One region of the Vibrio sp. 11986-1-5 genome, then DNA from elsewhere that is predicted to be linked to it. Evidence: predicted binding sites of a transcription regulator. Region 1 holds the regulator's gene; each other region holds the start of a gene.
What was found. The regulator PurR, encoded in region 1, represses purine synthesis genes. The targets are predictions, from matches to a motif close to TNANGNAAACGTTTNCNTNA.
Positions count from the first base shown of each region.

Region 2: a site for PurR is predicted at 3,237-3,256, ahead of glpX (class II fructose-bisphosphatase). Genes of this name have one in related genera too.
Region 3: a site for PurR is predicted at 3,506-3,525, ahead of purE (5-(carboxyamino)imidazole ribonucleotide mutase). Genes of this name have one in related genera too.

Region 1 is NZ_CAWNVW010000011.1:518,032-522,792, reverse strand. Features, by position in the region: gene cmoM (tRNA uridine 5-oxyacetic acid(34) methyltransferase CmoM) at 1-125, opposite strand, end outside; gene elyC (envelope biogenesis factor ElyC) at 241-1,047, shown strand; gene purR (HTH-type transcriptional repressor PurR) at 1,423-2,430, shown strand; cyclic di-GMP riboswitch class I at 2,632-2,714, shown strand; gene AACS00_RS05335 (TfoX/Sxy family DNA transformation protein) at 2,831-3,421, shown strand; gene AACS00_RS05330 (alpha/beta fold hydrolase) at 3,665-4,489, opposite strand; gene glgA (glycogen synthase GlgA) at 4,693-4,761, opposite strand, start outside.
Region 2 is NZ_CAWNVW010000051.1:164,987-169,747, reverse strand. Features, by position in the region: gene fieF (CDF family cation-efflux transporter FieF) at 1-860, shown strand, start outside; gene pfkA (6-phosphofructokinase) at 1,112-2,074, shown strand; gene glpX (class II fructose-bisphosphatase) at 2,170-3,177, opposite strand; gene zapB (cell division protein ZapB) at 3,476-3,718, shown strand; gene metF (methylenetetrahydrofolate reductase) at 3,785-4,678, opposite strand.
Region 3 is NZ_CAWNVW010000005.1:2,708-7,468, reverse strand. Features, by position in the region: gene glyS (glycine--tRNA ligase subunit beta) at 1-279, shown strand, start outside; gene AACS00_RS01915 (valine--pyruvate transaminase) at 483-1,751, shown strand; gene AACS00_RS01910 (5-(carboxyamino)imidazole ribonucleotide synthase) at 1,825-2,943, opposite strand; gene purE (5-(carboxyamino)imidazole ribonucleotide mutase) at 2,948-3,433, opposite strand; gene AACS00_RS01900 (L-threonylcarbamoyladenylate synthase) at 3,632-4,189, shown strand; gene hemF (oxygen-dependent coproporphyrinogen oxidase) at 4,205-4,761, shown strand, end outside.

The DNA.
Region 1 (4,761 bases):
AAATGGGTCAAAATTTGCGTGAGATCATCCCAAACAATGACTTGACGAATCTCGCCTTTGTCAGAGCCGTAAATATTTTTTGCAAATTTGTGGGCAATATCGTCGAAATTGCGATCTTCAGTCACAGTAGCTTGAGTTATGATAATAAATCGTGCTGCTATTCTGTCATAGGAATGGCAGGAATAAAGGACCTTTCGCTGATTTTATTATCAAGTGCTGTTTTTTCGGACTATTTAATCTATGTTTGAGCTGAAAAAAATCGTTTCTTCTCTACTGATGCCATTACCAGCGCTGCTGTTGATTGGTTTTATCGGCTTAATGCTGATTATGTTTACCGCTAAGCGTAAAACTGGTTGCCTAGTAGTATTGTTTTCTTTGTCCAGTTTATTCGCCATTTCTTTTCAACCAATCTCCAGTCAGTTATTGATGCCTTTGGAGCGTCAGTACAGCGCTTTTTTACCAGTTGAAGGTACTATCGATTACGTAATGGTACTAGGTAATGGTCATGTCGTTGATGATAGCATTCCACCAACCTCAGAACTCACTCGAGCCGCTTTAATGCGTCTGACGGAAGGTATTCGTGTCATGCGAATGTATCCCGGTTCAAAACTTATCTTGTCCGGCTATACAGGAGGTAGTGAAATTAGCCATGCACGTATGTTGGCTAAAGTTGCGCTGGCGCTTGGTGTTGCTAAATCGGACATTATTTTGCTTGAAACCGCGCAAGATACGTGGGAAGAAGCGAGACAAGCAGCGGCTTTTGTTCAGCAGCGCACTTTAGTTCTGGTCACTTCGGCCAGTCACATGACCCGAGCAATCAATGAGTTTCAATCTGCTGGGCTAAACCCAATCCCAGCACCAACCAATTATCTAGCTCAAACTAATATCAGCCAAGCTTGGGATAAATATACCCCAAGAGCGCTCTATTTAGAGCAAACTGAACGATATTGGTATGAAACCATGGGGCTCATTTGGCAAACGATGCGCGACTGGGTCACTCATGAACCTAAGTTGCCTGAATCAAAACCTATGATAGAGGGTAACTGATTTTCTCGTTATCAGTCGAAAAGTGGTGGTGTGCACAACTTGATAAACATTGTACCTATTTAGCATTAAATGGAAGGATTATGGGCCGAATTTGATTGCGAGTTACTGCGTTGCAGTCTAGAATCTTGCTGGTTATCAACAAGATTAAATGTAACCAATAGGCCGCTATTTAACAGCGGTTTTTGTGTTTTTATTACTTTTAGGCTGACGTTAGCCTATACCCGAATCATGAGACTTTGCATAAAGGGCAGCTCCGGTAATACCCTTGGCAAACCTCTCGTCTATCACACTCCCTAGTAGGATGATTGCATTTTCGGGCACACAACTACTGCTCCAGTTGTCTCAACACCGAGCAGTCATCGACAGGATAATTTTATGGCTACGATTAAAGACGTTGCACGCCTAGCGGGCGTATCAACAACAACCGTATCTCATGTCATCAATAAAACTCGTTTTGTGGCAGAAACCACCCAAGAAAAAGTCTTGGACGCTGTTAAACAGCTGAATTATGCACCGAGCGCGGTCGCACGCAGCTTAAAATGTAATACAACGCGTACAATCGGTATGCTAGTGACTCAATCAACCAACTTATTTTTTTCTGAAGTAATCGATGGGGTTGAAAGTTATTGTTACCGCCAAGGCTACACACTCATTCTCTGTAATACTGGTGGTATCTACGAGAAACAGCGTGATTATATTCGCATGCTTGCTGAAAAGCGGGTCGACGGTATGTTGGTCATGTGCTCCGATTTAACGGAAGAGTTACTTGAGATGTTAGACAGTCATCCCTCCATCCCTAAAGTTATTATGGATTGGGGCCCACAAACGTCACAAGCGGATAAAATCATTGATAACTCTGAAGAAGGGGGTTATCTGGCTACAAAATATTTGATCGAAAATGGGCACACTGAAATCGCTTGTCTAAGCGGTCACTTTGTTAAAGCCGCCTGTCAGGAGCGTATTGCCGGTTTTCGTCGTGCCATGGCAGAAGCTAACCTAACCGTTAAAGAAGATTGGATCTTAGAAGGTAACTTCGAATGCGATACTGCCGTTCTGGCCGCGGATAAAATCATTGCGATGGATACACGCCCTACTGCGGTGTTTTGCTTTAATGACACCATGGCATTAGGCTTAATCAGCCGTTTACAGCAACGTGGCGTACGCGTACCAGACGATATGTCTGTTATTGGTTATGACAATATTGAGTTAGCTGAATATTTTTCTCCACCACTGACCACTGTGCACCAACCTAAACGCCGTGTAGGTAAAAATGCCTTTGAAATATTGTTAGAACGTATTAAAGATAAAGAACATGAGAGACGTATTTTTGAAATGCACCCAGAAATCGTTGAGCGTGATTCAGTCAAAAAACTCACTAATTAATAGATAAGCACTTCATTACCCCATCATAAATCACAAGCTCCAATCATAACTCTAGGCTATGATTGGAGCTATTAATACCCAAACCATTCACACTACCAATGAAATAAAAGGCATACTAGTGATGACTGAGTGTGATACTTATTCAATGATTTGTTTATTTTATACATCCACGTTATACTATTTTGTCAATAATGAAACGTGTCACGCACAGGGCAAACCATCTGAAAAGATGGGACGCAAAGCCTCCGGCCTAAACCAAAGTGGTAGGTAGCGGGGTTGCCGATGACAAAATAGCCAAAAGAAGAAGTCAACTCCCCTTACTATTATGCTTTTTGACTTTTTGCTATTTTCTCGGACCTGATTTTGCTGGCGAATTGCTTAATACACCGAGAATAACAGCATGGATAAACCCGTATTAAAAGATTCAATGCGACTATTCGAACTGCTTGGCCAGGTCAAGTCGCGCTCAATGTTTGGTGGCTTCGGGATTTTTGTCGATGACACCATGTTCGCTTTAGTTGTCAATAATCAACTGCATCTTCGAGCTGACGATGAATCGGTCAAAGTTTTTTCCGCAAGAGGCTATCTGCCCTATGTTTATAAAAAACGGGGCTTTCCTGTGGTGACTAAATACTTTGCGTTACCTGATACCTGTTGGCTTAATCCAAACTATATCTTGCAAGAAGCAACCACTGCATTACGCCATGCAAAAGCTGAGCGAGAGCAACAAGAGCAAACGAAACCCACTCGCTTAAAAGACCTGCCTAACTTGCGCTTAGCGACTGAACGGATGCTTAAAAAAGCAGGTATTCACTCCGTTGATCAGTTACAACAAGCTGGTTCTGTTGCGGCTTATCAAGCAATTAGACAAAGTCACTCATCGGATGTCAGTGTAGAACTATTGTGGGCATTAGAAGGGGCAATTGAAGGTAAACACTGGTCGGTTATCCCCCCAAGCCGCCGAGAAGAACTGAAAAAAAGCCTATTCTAATTCAGATACCTAGCCCGCTAGCCAGTCAGGCGTAGCGGGCATATTGATCCGTAATCACTTACCCTGATAGATATTATAGCCGTTTGAAATTCATCATTTCGGTATCATTGACACGACTTGAATGGACAAAACTGCAAGCCATCCCCTTCCATCGCTATCGTTATAAATCAACAACATAATAAAACTAGGGCAACTAAACCTAGCTGCCTCACAATCGTATTCTTCTATTAGCAAATGGAGAAATTAAAGCACAGAATGAGATAAAGTGGTTGGTGTGCTTTGCCGCTGGATAAATTGAATCGACAGCTGGTTAAACAACTCCGGTTGTTCGACATTACAAACATGCCCACAGTTTGGAAGCTCCAACAGCTCACTTTGCCGATGAGCGGCGACCATTTCACGTACTGGGCGAATAAACATGTAATCACGCTCTCCCATTAAATACAACGTCGGAATAGGCAATTCTCTATCTTTAAAATAACGCATTAATGGATTCACTTCGGCAGTCAACGTAAACCAACGTTTAAATTCTTGCTGACACAATTTTTTAGCTTCTCGAACAAACAAATGACGAGACTCTTTCTGACTGCGTTGTGGCATCACAATGTAAGCAAACAGACGATATAACCACATATAGGGGATGAGATGTTTACTTAAATGACCGAGCTTAACTAATAGTTGCGAACGAATATTCAAGCGAGTAACCGCCCCACCTAATACCATAGAGCGAACTCGCTGAGCAGATAATTCGGCAATATTACGCACGATGATCGTGCCCAAAGACATCCCGACAAAATGAGCTGAAGCTATTTTCAAGTGATCCAGTACTTTGAGGACGTCGATGGTCACCGTTTTAAAAGTATATCGATTAGTAATCAGATCTTTGATAATACGATGAGATTTTCCGTGACCGCGTAAATCAATCAATAACAAGTTAAAATGCTGTTTGTACGCTTTGATCTGTTTAAACCAAATAGATGAGCTTCCGCCAGCGCCATGCACAAACACCACCCATTCTCGGCTAGTTGGGTGTGGATAGACTTTATGGAACAGTAAAGATTGAGACATGGATACCACAGAAAATCAAAATCATTGATACTGAGAGATTAGCATATTTTAGTGTCAAAAATCGTTTTTGAGTTGTAAAAAACTATTGTGAGTAGACCGATGAGGAAACGCTCCCCATCGGTACAGAAGAACATAATTCAGAAAAGGAATAATAGGCTATCCGCTCACCAAGCACTTGTATGCACTTCTAGCCTTTACTCGCATTAGTCAAAAATAGCTAAGCGATACATTTTTATATATTCAAGGGCAGACTCGCGCCAGCCAAAATCTTT
Region 2 (4,761 bases), on a different contig from region 1:
CCATTGTAGCCAGTGGTTTATTAGTGGTTAAAATAGCCGCGTGGTGGATGACTGGGTCGGTCAGTCTACTTGCTTCAGTGGTGGATTCTTTACTCGACATTGCCGCCTCTGTGGTCAATTTAATTGTCATACGTTATGCCCTGCAACCAGCCGATCGAGAACATACCTTTGGTCATGGTAAGGCCGAATCTTTAGCGGCCTTAGCGCAAGCGATGTTTATCTCCGGTTCAGCGTGTTTCTTACTCCTCAATGGGGTTGAGCGTTTTTTCCGCCCTCACGAACTCCAATCGCCAGAATATGGCATTTATGTCAGTGTATTTGCTTTATTGGTGACCTTTGGCTTAGTCTCGTTTCAGCGTTATGTGGTCAAAAAAACCAACAGCCAAGCGATTGCCGCCGATTCTTTGCATTACCAAACTGATTTATATATGAATGCGGCGATTATTTTGGCTCTGGGTTTGAGTTGGTTGGGTTTTAAACAAGCCGATGCGATTTTTGCTATTGGGATAGGCTTATACATTTTATATAGTGCGATTGGCATGGCTTATCAGGCGGTGCAAACACTGATGGATAGAAAGCTTCCTGATGACGAATTAGCCCAGATCCGATCCACCTGTTTGTCGGTCAATGGTGTGTTAGGGGTTCATCAATTGCGAACGCGCATGGCTGGACCAGTCAGATTCATTCAATTGCATCTCGAATTAGATGATCATATTCCGCTTATTGAAGCCCATCGCATTTCTGATCAAGTTGAGGAAAAATTACGCCACCTATTTCCCGGTGCGGATGTGATTATTCACCAAGATCCTTACTCTGTCGTGTTTAACGTGGAACGTAAACAAAAATTATCGACGTGGTAAGGCAAAGAGCGCTCAACTTGACTATATTTCAGTCAGTTTAATTAAAAAACAGTATTCTGATATGAATCAACGAAGCGATAGGATAAAGCTGTAATACTCTTACATAAGTAATAAAGTTACAAAAAAACGCTCAAATAACAGTAGTATTCCTTATCGGGCGAGGTAACATATCGCACAATTTTGTTGCTTGTTTGGTCTGAATGAGCACGACTAAAAATGAGTTTTGAATTCTCAAAAAATCGAGGGTGAGCATGATTAAAAATATCGGTGTTTTGACAAGTGGTGGTGATGCGCCCGGCATGAACGCAGCGATTCGTGGCGTTGTTCGTACTGCATTAGGTGAAGGTTTAGGTGTCTATGGTATCTATGATGGTTATCTTGGACTCTACGAAGGGAATATTAAGCAACTGGATCGCTACAGCGTTTCGGATGTGATCAACAAAGGCGGGACTATGTTAGGCTCAGCTCGTTTCCCTGAGTTTCGTAATGAAGAAGTACGTCTAAAAGCGATTGAGAATTTAAAGCAGCATAATATCGATGCTTTAGTCGTGATCGGTGGTGATGGTTCTTACATGGGCGCAAAAAAACTGACTGAAATGGGTTTCCCTTGCATTGGTTTACCAGGCACGATCGATAACGATATCGCGGGTACCGATTACACGATTGGTTATTTATCGGCGATCAATACCGTTATCGACGCGATCGACCGTTTGCGTGATACGTCTTCTTCACATCAACGTATTTCCATTGTAGAAATCATGGGCCGTCACTGTGGTGATTTAACCCTGATGTCAGCGATTGCCGGTGGTTGTGAGTACATCATCACGCCAGAAACGGGTTTGGATATGCAGCAGTTGATTTCTAATATTCAAGACGGGATCAAAAAAGGCAAAAAACACGCGATCATTGCCTTAACGGAGCTGATGACAGACGCTAACCAATTGGCAAAAGAGATTGAGAAATCAACCGGTCGTGAAACGCGTGCAACGGTACTGGGGCATATTCAACGTGGTGGTCGACCAACCGCATTTGACCGTATTTTAGCTTCACGTATGGGTAACTATGCGGTGCATATGTTGCTAGAAGGACACGGTGGTCGTTGCGTGGGTATCCAAAAAGAAGAGCTGGTGCATCATGATATCATCGAAGCGATTGAAACCATGAAGCGTCCGGTACGCCAAGATTTGTACAAAGTAGCTGAAGAGTTATTTTAAGACGTTTGATGATTATCTCAGACTGAAAAAATCACTATCCAATAAAAAAGACCGCGATGCGGTCTTTTTTATGATTTTAAATCTCAGCTAAGGTGTTAAATAATCATCGGTAACACATCACTATCTTTACGCTCTAAGTAGTGGATGGACTTTATTCGTCTAATTGTCCGGCAGCGACCACGGATCAGTAGTGTTTCTGTCGTCGCGATATTACCTTGTCGGCTAATCCCTTCCAATAAATCGCCTTTGGTGATCCCTGTGGCTGAGAAAATGACATTATCACTGCGTGCCATATCATGGAGTGCCAGTACTTGGTTAGCTTGCACCCCCATTTGGGCACAGCGAGCCAATTCTTTGGCGCCCCAAATACGATTATCTTCACTGTCGCCTTTAACGTGATGGCGAGCCAACAACCGGCCTTGCATATCACCATCTAATGCTCGAATCGCCGCTGCAGAAATTACCCCTTCAGGAGCGCCACCAATACAGTACATGGCATCGACTTCACTGTCCGGCATGCAAGTGAGAATTGATGCGGCCACATCGCCATCAGGCACCGCAAAAACACGCACACCCATTTGCTGCATCTCACGTATCACGGCATCGTGACGCGGTTTCGCCAGAGTCACCACCGTCAGTTGGTGTAAAGCTTTATCCAGTGCGGTAGCGATGGCCTGTAAATTGTCGGCTAATGGTTTATTTAAATCGATGCAGCCTTTGGCTCCAGGACCGACGACAAGTTTTTCCATGTACATGTCCGGTGCTTTGAGAAAACTGCCTTTTTCTCCCGCTGCCAATACCGCTAATGCATTGGATTGACCCATTGCGGTCATGCGTGTCCCTTCAATGGGATCGACAGCGATATCGACGTCGTCACCACCTAAGCCGACCTGTTCTCCGATATAGAGCATCGGAGCTTGATCGATCTCTCCTTCACCAATAACGATTTCGCCATTGATTTCTGTCTTGTTCAATAAAATCCGCATCACTTCTACGGCTGCGCCGTCAGCCGCGTTTTTATCACCTCGGCCAAGCCATTTGTAACCTGCCAGTGCTGCACCTTCGGTTACCCGAGAAAAAGCCATTGCTAAATCGCGTTTCATGCTTACTCCAACCACCAATTTAAAGAGGATAAAAAAGTTGCGCGGATTCTAGCATACTCATAAGTAAACGTTTGCTATTTAGCGCCGTAAGCTTTGTAGTGGATCAAAACTTTGTCTTTTAAGGGCGAGATAAGCTCTCTTTGAGCGTGAGAAGTAAAGATAGCGTCAATTGCGTTGTTTTTTTGACCGAATAGCGAACAAGATCGAATATAGTAAGTGTTTCTCTGCGCATCGCTGAGTAGAATGGTTAAATAGAGTGAATTGAATTCACATCACGGAATAAACAAAGGTAAGTCACATGTCTTTTGAAGTACTAGAACAACTCGAAGCAAAAATTCAAACTGCGGTTGATACCATCGCCTTACTGCAAATGGAAGTGGAAGAGCTGAAAGAAGAGAAACAACAGCTCACGCAAGAAGCGAATGAATTAAAAGCCAGCCGTGCAGCGCTTGAGCAAAAAGCGCAAGAAATGGAACAAGAGCATGCTGCATGGCAAACGCGCATTCGTAGCTTGCTTGGTAAGATGGAAGAGGTTGAGTAATCTCCAGCCGTTATTGATAGCTAACAACGCCGAACTTTGTTCGGCGTTGTGGTTATAGCCCTTTGGTTAAGCGGTAGTCATCGGGCGTACACCAAGAGTATGGCAAAGCGCGTAAGTCATTTCGGCGCGGTTTAAGGTGTAAAAATGAAAATCTTTCACTCCTTCACGGCTTAGCACTCTGATCATATCAATTGCCTGACTAGCACCGACTAATTGTCGGGTGATCGGATCATCATCTAATCCGGCAAATTGTTTGGCCATCCACTGCGGCACTTTAACGTGGTTTTGCGCGGCAAAGCGCGCAGCTTGTTTAAAGTTCGAAACGGGCAAAATACCGGGAATGATTTCGACATCGATACCTGCTGCAACGCAGCGGTCTCGAAAGCGAAGATAGCTCTCAATATCAAAAAAGAACTGAGTGATGGCTCGGTTGGCTCCCGCTTCGACTTTACGTTTCAAATTGAGCAGATCGGCTTGGGCACTTTTCGCCTCTGGATGCACTTCAGGAAAGGCGGCCACGGAAATGTCAAAATCGTGGCAAGATTTGAGTAGAGCAACTAAGTCAGCGGCGTACATCTCCGGCTTGCCGCCACCCGGTGGAATATCCCCACGTAGGGCGACAATACTGGCAATGCCATTGTGCCAGTAGTCATCGGCGATGGTGATTAACGCTTCGCGGCTGGCATCAATACAGGTGAGATGTGGCGCTGCAATCAATCCCGTTTGATCTTTGATGGCTTTGATGATCGAGTGGGTTCTGTCACGCTCACCAGAGTTGGCTCCGTAGGTCACGGAGACAAATTTCGGTTTAAGATCTTTTAAGCGATGCACCGAGCTCCACAAGGTTTCTTCCATTTGCGGTGTACTAGGTGGAAAAAACTCAAACGAGACATTGATATCTGAAACTTCAGCGATACTTTGATTTAAAGCATCGATATGACTGGCGTGCGTGTATCCCATTTTTCTCTCCCTGTGCTAACGACCACAACGCAAACACAACATTCTTTACGTATAGACGTCCATATGTCTACAGAATGTAATGA
Region 3 (4,761 bases), on a different contig from region 1:
GCTGAGGTTGATCTCGCGTTATTGCAAGAACCCGCAGAGAAAGCCTTGGCACAAGACGTGGCCGTGATGAGCGAAGCCCTTGAGCCAGTCTTTGCGTCAGGTGATTATCAGCAAGCACTGAGTCAATTGGCCTCACTACGTGAACCCGTTGATGCGTTCTTTGATAACGTGATGGTGATGGCTGATGATGAAGCGCTAAAGCAAAACCGTTTAACTTTGCTTAACGACTTGCGTAACTTATTCCTGCAAATTGCTGACATTTCTCTGTTACAAAAGTAATCATTAGCAATAAACCATACGGTTTGTGATTGAAGCCCAACTCTAATCAGTTGGGCTTTTTTTCAACTGAATACTCTGATGTTCAAAAATAGTACTTTGATAGGTAAAAGCATTACGGTATGTTCAAGGATTAATCGATGAGCATGGCATCGTTTCATGCTCCTTTAGGCAAGTTAATACAATTATGAATTAGGCAGTCAGCAATGCAGTTTTCAAAATTTGGTGAAAAATTTAACCAGTATTCCGGTATTACCCAATTAATGGATGATTTAAACGATGGTCTGCGCACACCCGGAGCTATTATGCTCGGTGGCGGAAATCCTGCCGCTATACCAGCGATGATCGACTATTTTCATCAAACCAGCGCTGAGATGCTGAGCAACGGTGAGCTGATCGCTGCGCTGAGTAATTACGATGGTCCGCAAGGGAAAGATCGTTTCGTTAAATCGCTCGCTGCGCTGCTAAAAACGACTTATGGCTGGGAAATTAGTGAGAAAAACATCAGCTTAACCAATGGTAGCCAAAGTGGTTTTTTCTATTTATTTAACTTATTCGCCGGTCAGCAGCCCGATGGCTCTCATAAGAAGGTTTTACTACCGTTGGCTCCGGAATACATTGGTTATGGCGACGCAGGGATTGATGACGATCTGTTTATCTCTTATCGACCCGAGATTGAAATGCTTGATGATGGGTTATTCAAATACCATGTCGACTTTAACCAGTTAAAGGTGGATTCTTCAATTGCAGCAATCTGTGCCTCTCGACCGACCAATCCAACCGGTAATGTCTTGACCGAAGATGAGATCCATAAGCTCGATCAGTTAGCGCGGGATAATGGTATTCCGTTGATCATAGACAATGCTTATGGTGTGCCATTTCCTAATATCATTTTTGAACAGGTTGAACCGTTTTGGAATGACAATACCATTTTATGCATGAGCTTATCCAAACTTGGATTACCAGGCGTACGTTGCGGCATTGTCATCGCCAATGAAATGGTGACTCAAGCTTTAACCAATATGAATGGCATTATTAGTTTAGCCCCCGGCAGTGTTGGCCCCGCGATAGCTCAGCATATGATTGAGCGAGGGGATTTACTGCGCTTGAGTGATGAAGTTATTCGCCCATTTTATCAACAAAAATCACAAACCGCGGTGAAGTTACTTCAGCAGGCGATACCTGACCCGCGCTTTCGGATCCACAAACCTGAAGGGGCGATTTTCCTATGGCTGTGGTTTGATGAATTGCCGATCAGCACTATGGCGCTGTATCAGCGTCTTAAAGATCGAGGAGTATTGGTTGTTCCTGGTGAATATTTCTTTATTGGCCAACAGGAAGACTGGCCACATACTCATCAATGTCTACGGATGAACTATGTGCAAGATGATCAGGAAATGCAAAAAGGTATTCAGATTATCGCCGAAGAAGTCGCTAAGGCTTATCAGCAAGCTGAGCAGTCATCGATCTGCTGAAGGTGTTAGGGGCTGTTATCACCACCGCCAGCCTAATGTGTGGCTGGGGTGGTTTTAGGCGATGAGTCAGCGTTTAATCATGTTTGTGCAGCGCTGGAAAATTCTCTTTATCTAATAGCTGGCTAAGGCGCGCAAGGCGTCTTTGCAGTTCACCGCTATAATCGGCACTGATATTAATATGGCCCATCTTACGCCCCGGGCGTTTTTGTTTGCCATACCAATGGACATGACACCCTTCCATAGCAAGCAACGCGTCCGGTAGGCTATCAAGGCCTAAGATGTTAATCATCGCTGTCGGGCGGATCAGTTGCGTGCTGCCTAATGGTAAACCACATACGGCGCGCAAATGATTTTCAAATTGACACGTTTCGGCACCTTGTTGTGTCCAGTGGCCGGAGTTATGTACTCGAGGTGCAATTTCATTGACCAGCAGCTGACCATTGACATCAAAAAATTCTAAAGCCAGCACACCCACATACTCTAATTTCTCCGCCACCGCGCGAAAGATGCTTTCGGCTTGTTGTTGTAGCGCGAGATCATCCAACGAGGTGGATAAACTCAACACGCCATTGGTGTGCACATTTTCCGTCAGGGGATAGGTCACTATGCTGCCATCTTGTCCTCTCGCGCCAATTAACGAGACTTCGCGATCAAAAGCGATAAATTGCTCGGCAATGATGGTTTGTTGCGCTGAGCTTGCTAAGCAGTCTTGTAGCTCAGGCAAAATGTTATCAATATCTTGCGCTTGTTTGAGACGCCATTGCCCCTTGCCATCATAACCACCAAGCGCGCTTTTTAAAACCATCGGTAGTCCAATGGTTTCGATAGCAGTGAGCAAATCGTCACGAGAGTGTACGATGGCGTATTGAGCACTATTGACGCCAGCTTGCTGAAGTAATGCTTTTTCACGTTGTCGATTGCCACCAGCTTTAATCGCGGTTTGATTGGGAAGCAGCTTGCCACTATGCGCACACTGCTCAAGCACCTCATCAGGGATATGTTCAAATTCAGCGGTAATTACATCTGCTTGCTCAATGGCCAGAGCCAGCCCTTGGCCGATGACTTGCCCTGTGATCGGCTGCACGATATTACCGGTTGTTACATCAAACGCATGGATCTCAATATTCAGCGGAGTGCCTGCTAGCGCCATCATGCGGGCTAATTGCCCAGCCCCTAAGACTAAAACTTGCATCTGATTAGTCCTCTGCTGGATTCGGGTTGGCGAGCACGGTTTCGGTTTGTGTTAAACGAAAGGCATCGATTTTCGCCATGATCTCTTGATCATGGGTGGCGAGGATTTGAGCGGCTAATAAGCCGGCATTAGCGGCCCCCGCTTCACCGATAGCCAGCGTTCCTACCGCAATGCCTTTTGGCATCTGCACGATGGAGAGAAGTGAGTCCATCCCGTTAAGGGCTTTTGATTGTACTGGCACGCCAAGCACAGGCAAGCTAGTAAAGGCAGCCGTCATGCCCGGCAAATGTGCCGCGCCGCCGGCGCCAGCGATGATAACTTTAATACCTCGTTGCTGAGCGCTGCTAGCGTAATCAGCCAGTAGTTGAGGAGTTCGGTGAGCAGACACCACCTTGGTTTCATAATCGATCCCAAATTGCTCCAACATCTCTGCGGCTAGCTTCATGGTTGGCCAATCGGATTTCGAACCCATAATAATCGCCACTTTCATTTCCAACTCCTTCAAACATCATCACATTAGGGTGAATGGGTTACTTGCGCGCATTATACGAGTATTTTTTTCTTGGGAAAACGTTTGCGTCATGGTTATTTTGCCAAAGATACCATTTGTCATTAAATAGCTTTAGCCTGTTTTAACCAGAATTTGTAAACTCAGTGAGTCGATTAAATGTCACAAGAGAAAGGTATCGTGGATAATTTTCAACTCTGTTTACAGGCATTACGTGATGGTGATGTTATTGCCTATCCAACCGAAGGGGTATTTGGTGTCGGATGCGATCCGGATAACCCGCAAGCCATTGAAAAACTACTCACGCTGAAACAGCGACCGGTAGAAAAAGGCTTGATTTTGATTGCGGCCTCTTATCAGCAATTGTTGCCGTATATTGATGAAAGCCAGCTAAGTGCCGAACAATTGGCGACGATTCATGCGACTTGGCCGGGACCCGTTACATGGGTGATGCCTGCTAGTCAGAAAGTCTCGTCATGGGTCAGCGGTCAGTTTGACTCGATTGCGGTGCGAGTGACGGATCATCCACTAGTACAACAGTTATGTAATGCGTTCGGTAAACCGCTTACCTCGACCAGTGCTAATTTAACAGGGCTGCCGCCGTGTATGACCACTGAGCAAGTTGAGCAGCAACTGGGTGAGCACCTGCCAGCTATTTTACGTGGTGAAACTGGTGGTAGAAATAAACCGAGTGAAATTCGTGACGCGAAAACGGGTCAAATTTTAAGACAAGGTTAAGCAAGGAAATCGACGATGCCAGACATTGATAAGCAAGCGGTAAAGCAGTTTTTGCTTGAGTTACAAGACAGTATTTGCCAGCAATTAGAACAGGCCGATGGCAAGGCTAAGTTTGTCGAAGAAATCTGGCATCGTGAGCCGAGCGAACGCTTAGGTGGCGGTGGGCGAACACGAGTCATGACCGACGGTTTGGTTTTTGAACAAGGCGGCGTTAATTTTTCTCATGTTACTGGTCAACAAATGCCAGCATCCGCCACCGCACACCGTCCTGAGTTAGCTGGTCGGCGTTTTGAAGCGATGGGGGTGTCGTTAGTGATGCATCCGCATAATCCTTATGTGCCTACCTCTCATGCTAATGTGCGCTTTTTTATTGCTGAAAAAGAGGGAGAAACGCCCATTTGGTGGTTTGGCGGTGGTTTTGACTTAACGCCGTTTTACCCATTTTTAGAGGATGTGCAAGCATGGCACGCGACGGCGCGGACCTTATGTGCGCCTTTTGGTGATCAGGTTTATGCTGAACATAAGGCTTGGTGTGATGATTATTTCTTCTTACCGCACCGTAATGAAACTCG